One region of the Flavobacterium sp. NLM genome, then DNA from elsewhere that is predicted to be linked to it. Evidence: riboswitches for the same ligand, from Rfam matches in the RefSeq annotation. Region 1 holds a riboswitch; the other holds the start of a gene.

Region 1 (3,199 bases):
TAAGGAACAAAAAAAAGCTGGTTTTTTGTGGCTTCATCTTCTGAAACCGTATACGCATAAGAGGCATTTGCACTTAAGTTGTTTTTGCCAAATTGTTTTTTCCAGCTCAATAGGGTTTCGGCACCGTAACTATTAACATTGTCTTTATTTGTTGGACTCCAAATGCCGTTTTTGCCCGGAACCCATTGCAGTAAATCTTTAATTTTGATGTAGTAGAAAGTCTGCGTAAGCGAAATGTTTTTGAAAGTAAACACGTTTCCAATTTCTGCCTGATAGGAGCTTTCTGGTTTTAAATCAGGGTTTCCGCCTTCGTCCCAATACAAATCATTATAAGTCGGAATTCTGAAGTTTCGGGATATATTCAGTTTGAAATTGTACAATTTACTAAACTGATACGAAGATCCTAAAGAGAATAGAACCGGAGATTTGTAATTATCTGTAAACTCTTTTCGTACGCCAAGTTCATTTTTCCAGGCTTCAGAGAAATCTTGTTTGACCAATATTCCTGCTGAGCTGATTTCGCGAACGTGATCGCCAAAACTGCTTCCGTAACCTTTAGTTCTGTTATAATCTAAAATTCCATTTATTTGTGTTGATTTGAATAAAGTATATCCTAAATCAACTTTTGTAATTAAACTTTCAGTTTTTCCGTAAGTGTAGATGTTACTTGAATTATCAGCAAAATATTGATAGTTTTCAAAGATATAAGCCGCTTTAAAATTGGTTTTAAATTTTCCAAAATTACCGTCGTATTCTAATAAACTTCGATTGAAACCATTTACATATTTGCTTTTTGTTTCCGTTTCTACAACTAAAGAAGTATTTCTGTCTGTATTTGAAAACTGACTATACAGTTTTAAAGTATTTTTTGAGTCGATTTTATAACCTGCATTAGCGCTCATAGTTATAATATCATACTGTCCGTTTTGGTTCCAGCGCTGTTCGCCTCGCCAGGTGTAACGGTTTAAATACTTGTAATCGTTTGTGGAGCTGTTTTTAGAAAAACCAATTTGCGCACTCCATTTTTCGTTAGAAATATTCGTTTTATAATTTATTCCAATAGTATTGAAACTTCCGTAATCGAGTTTTAAATTATTCTCAAACCGATTATAGAATGCCAGATCGTTATTTAAATGCACGGTTCCGCCAATGGCACCGCTTCCGTAAATAACACTTCCGCCACCAGCTTTTACACTAATCGAATTATAATCAGAACCCGAAATTGTGTTGAAATCGGTGCTTCCGTTCATCTGCGAATTAATATTGATTCCGTTCCAGATTACAGCGGTTTGAGAAGAGGTAGTTCCACGAAAAGAAACCGTAGAAAGCATTCCTCGTCCGTATTCCTTAAAATAAATAGTTGAATTGAAATTTAAAAGATCAGTTAGTAAAGCTTCATTTTTATTGATAATCGAATCGTTAAGCTTTAAAACGGATTGGGAATTGGAGTATTTTTTCAGATTAGCATCAGAAACTACAACTTCTTTTAACTTAATAGAATCGCTCTGCGCCGAAATCAATTGGCACAACATTACAAGTAAAAAAGCAAAACGTATTCTTAAAGTCATAATTTCTACACTCTTTTTCCCGAGAGCTCGATATTTGTTACAAAGGCAGGTCTCCTGGCTCGCGTCTTGTTGTTTACCTTCCCATTCGCCAGCGCGAGCAGTGGTTTTGTAGTTTACAACAAGCATTCTTTTTAGAACTAAGCTTACAGTTGCGGGAACAGCTCAAGATTTTACTTGATTCCCTTTTAATGTGTTTTATAAAAACACAACCTTAATTTGCTGCAAAGATAAAGTTAAAATTATTGAATATTCAAATTTGTTTTACTATTTCAATTAAATACTAAACAAAACTAAATTAAAATGTAATTTTTATGACTTGTCCAAAATCGACATTATTTTGAAAAGCCTCTTTTAATGGCAGTGAAGTTTGATGACATAATACGCTTCTGATAATTCCGGCATGTGCTACAATAATGATAGGCTGCTGGGGTTTCTGCAGAATTTTTTCTGCTAAAAAATCACCAACTCTTTGATGTAATTCCACAAATGATTCACCATTTAAAACCTGAATGTTTACAAAATCTTCCATCCACGGATTTAATTGTTCTGGCGGAATTTCGTTCCAGTTTTTCAATTCCCAGTCGCCAAAATTCATTTCTTTCAAACGATCGTCTTCCTGATAAGAAATTGTTTTTATATTTTGCTGAATGTGTTTTGCTAAAATAGAACAGCGTTTTAGCGGACTTGAAAAAATAATAGCTTCACTAGGTAATTCTGAAACAATTCGGTTAAAAATTTCGTCAAAAGGTTCTGCAATATTTACATCAGATTGTCCGTAACAAATTCCTTTTTCACAGATGGTTTCGGTGTGGCGAACTAAATAAATTTCCATATAAAAAGAATACTTAAATAATAAATTACTTCGCACACTTGCTGCGTTGCGCCAAGACAATCTCCCGTATAACCGTCAATCCATTTTTGAAAATATCTGGCCAGAAAATATCTGGTTATAAAAACAGGAATTAAGGCTAAAAGAACTTTATAATTGAAATAGGAGAGTGCCAATAACGGAATTAATCCAAAGAAAAAAGATCCGAAAACTTCTTTCCAGCTATGTTGTTTAGCAATTGGTTTGCTTTTGCTCGAAGCGTCATCACGAGAATATTGATGCGTAAAAATAATGCTGATTGCCGCCAAACGACTTAAAGAATGTGCCGAAATAAATAAAAGGTAAATCAGTAAAATGTTATTAGTGAAAAGTAAAATAGATTCTGAAAGCAGTTTGAATTTAGCCAAAAAAAGCAAAACCAATCCAATTGCGCCATAAGCACCAATCGCGCTGTCTTTCATAATCATCAGGATTTTTTCTTTGGTCCAGCCGCCGCCAAATCCATCGCAGACATCTGCAAATCCATCTTCATGAAATGCTCCGGTTGTTAATACTGAGATTATAATAGCAAAAATAACAGCTGTTTCTGTTGAAAGAAAAAGAGAGAAAATATAAAAAGCCAGAAATGAAATCGATCCAACAATCCAGCCAATAAAAGGAAAATATCTTGTTGCTTTGTTTAAATAATCCGGATCGTGAGTAATGTTTTTTGGACAAGGAATTCTGGTGTAGAACATTAAGCAGGTGAAGAAAATGTGTAGTTCTTTTTTCATTAATTATTGTTTTTCTATTTAGTATGTCA
Region 2 (3,199 bases), on a different contig from region 1:
GCCAAAATGCGTTCCCATATTCAAAACAGATTCTATTCCTTTTCCTTTTACCTGACCAATATTCGTCATCATCCAGCGGAAAAGATTTCCGGTTGGCGCGGCGATTATTTTATCTTTTGTATTGGTATAATAACCGTCTAACTGAAAAGAGAATTTGTCGAAAAACCCTTTATTCTGAGGAAAGTTATACGTGAGTCCAATATCGTATTGGTTCATATATTCTGGTCGCAAAGTACTTGAACCAATCATGGTATAATACAAATCGTTGAAAGTGGGCATTCTGAAAATTCGTTTTGCAAATGCTCTCAGGTTAAAATCGTAACTTTTAAATGGTGTATAGCCTAAAAATAAGGCCGGAGTAAATTCTGTTTTATCTGGAGCTTTTGCGTTGTAGCGAACTTCTTCCTGAACATTGGTTCCAATAACACTTCCTAAAGCTTTAAAACCGCCAATTCTATAAGTGCTGGCTAAAGAAATTAATGTAGTATAACGCTGCGGGTAAGAGAATTGAGTCTGGATTCCTCTTCTTGTAGCGTTTAATCGGTTGTATTGAAAATCTGTAGACAAGGAAACATCCCAATTGGATAAAATGCTGTACATATTGACTGCGGAGATATAATATTCCTGCTGATAATAACTATCGTCAGACTGTGCGCCTTCGGTTACGGTTTCGCCTAATATGTTTGTGGTATCTCTGGCAACGTAATGTGTATAATCGTAAGCGAATTTTGCTCTTGCCTGAAATTTATATTTTTCGGTAAAGTCTTTTACCAAAAATGCCTGAGTGAAAAAATTCTTGTCGTATTGCCTGAAACCGTCTGAGAATTTGTTTTCCACAATCGCACCCGGCGCTCCTCTGTCTGAATCATAATAATACACTTTGGCATCCCAGGAACCTTTATTTATTTTTCCGTAAAGTCCGGATTCTACCCTTAAAGCTTCAATATCACTATTATGTCTCGTGGCTGTGGTATCGTAAGCAACCGTTCCGTCGAGATTGTTTCTTTTGTATCTGAATTTATATTCTCCGTTCGATTTTATGTATTCAGAACTAAAACTCATGCTGACTTTGTCGCTTAATTTTTGTTCCCATCTAAAAGACGGATCAAAATAATTAATGGACATTGTCTTGAAACGTACTAAGAGATTTGTTTTTTTATCGCCAATAAAAACCGGACGTTTTGTTCTCAAATAAATTGTAGAAGCCGCCGCAAAATCTTTTGCTGATTGGAATATTTCGCTTTTCTGTCCGTTATACATCGTTAGTGATTCCATGTCGTCGAGGGAATATTTTCCTAAATCGGTGACGCCGTTTTGTGCATTTCCTAATTGTATTCCGTCATAAAAAACACCAACGTGATGTGTTCCCATGTTACGAACGTCGACGGTTTTAAGACCGCCAAGTCCGCCATAATCTTTTATTTGAGTTCCGGCAAAATACCGAAGCGCATCGGCAACATTATGGCTCGCTAAATTTTCGAGTAATTTTCCCGAAAGTGTCTGCACCGGAATAACTTCCTGATAAGGTTTTCCTTTTAAGATTACTTCTTTTAAAACCCGCAAACTATCAGTTTCTACTTGCGAATGAAGTACAAACGGAGCAAAAAGTATGAAAACGAATAAGAGTATTTTTTTTCTATAATACATCACCAATTAATTAAATAAACTTCGGGATGTAATAGCAAAAAGAGATAATCCTGCTATGTAAATAACAGGTCAATTCTTGTTGTTAACTTTATTCCACGAAAGTCTTAAACTATGTGATTGTGGCAGGTCTCCTGACTTGTTCCATCTTTAAAACAGCCTTCTCATCCGCAAAATCGGGACAATGGCAATAGTAGTGTTTAAAGACTTATATAGAACTTACAGTAGCGGGTCTGTTCAGGATTTACACCTGATTCCCTTTTAACTGTTTTTTCATTAAATTTGAAAAAACAGACCAAAATCTGGCGCAAAGATAGAACTATCCTGAAAAAAATGATGCAGGAATTGGTAAAATAAGTTTATTTAAAAAATTAAGAAGTCTTTTCGAGAACTAAATTAAATTAATCAGCACCGCCGTCGACGCTGTCAAAAGTTTCTCTTTCTTTAGGTGTGATACTGTATTTTACAGAAACCATTGGCCCGTAATACACATCAAACTGATTTCCGTTGGCACGCAGCTGCATCTGACCAATGATGCCAGCCAGAAAATGGATATTGGGCGTTATACCTGCCGTGTAGTAAACTGATAATCGAAAAATATCAAAATGCTCTTCGGCATAATCTTTTGAAGCAAACTTTAGCATCAATTCTGTATAATAGCCAATGTTTGGTGCTAAAAATATAGGTTTTTCTTTAGTTTGACGCAGAAAATGATTCACACCAAATCTTGCTCTTAATCGCGGAATTGTCTGCGGAACTCCGTTTCTGTCATCAAAAAATTTGGTTTCAAAACGCACTTGTTCAAAAATAGAGCCTTTTGGCATATCCTGAGAAAAAGTTCCCATTACAATAAGTCTGTTTTCTAAGGTTTCATAATTTCCTGCTTCTTCTACGGCATATTTTTGATTGTGAGCATAACCCAGCCACAGTTTTATATTTTTAAATCCGGAATAAATTAGCCACGGCCTAACTACAACACGCTGTGTATAAGCAAAAGGATTTCCATTGGTATATGCACCTTGCGTCACCAATTGAAAATCGGCCTGTCCGCTTAAATGCCATTTTTCATAAATTGGGAAAGCAATATCTCCTTCTTCAATTGATGCGGGAATAAAACCAATAGAATATGGAGCATCCTGCGCTTTTACAATTTGTATAAACGCAGTACAAAATAATAGCAGAAAACCTTTTTTAATCGTACTCATAAATCTTAGTTTACTTATTTAAAATAAAGCCTAAACAGGAGTATAACAAAGATAAAAAGGCTGTGCGTTATGCTTAAAGGATTTAATGTTGCAGATTATAATATGAAACCAAGTTTTACTTTATTTCTTTTTTGAAAAAGTAAGTTTTTCAATTTCCCTTAGAAATTCAGAATCAAACTCAGAATAAGCACGTAACATATATTTTTCGTCTCGTTTATGCATCACCAAACGGATTTTCTGAACCATCAGCCAAATAGGTTCGTAGCGTTTGTGTCCTAAAAGATATTGCAATTGTAAAATGGAGAATTTCTTTTTAGAAAGTGTCATTAATTCAATACAAATCATCCAGT

What was found. A riboswitch is a leader RNA that binds a small molecule or an ion and turns the genes downstream of it on or off. The one in region 1 is predicted to bind cobalamin.
Region 2: it holds a riboswitch for cobalamin, as region 1 does, so the genes downstream of both, APR43_RS23610 (TonB-dependent receptor) here and APR43_RS20450 (TonB-dependent receptor plug domain-containing protein) in region 1, are expected to answer to the same signal.

The regions. Positions count from the first base shown of each region.
Region 1 covers NZ_LIAC01000017.1:68,803-72,001, reverse strand. The annotation lists gene APR43_RS20450 (TonB-dependent receptor plug domain-containing protein) at 1-1,568, opposite strand, end outside; cobalamin riboswitch at 1,595-1,797, opposite strand; gene cobC (alpha-ribazole phosphatase) at 1,864-2,400, opposite strand; gene APR43_RS20440 (adenosylcobinamide-GDP ribazoletransferase) at 2,385-3,170, opposite strand.
Region 2 covers NZ_LIAC01000027.1:36,345-39,543, forward strand. The annotation lists gene APR43_RS23610 (TonB-dependent receptor) at 1-1,647, opposite strand, end outside; cobalamin riboswitch at 1,751-1,959, opposite strand; gene APR43_RS23615 (DUF2490 domain-containing protein) at 2,046-2,849, opposite strand; partial or broken gene APR43_RS23620 (transposase) at 2,973-3,199, opposite strand, start outside.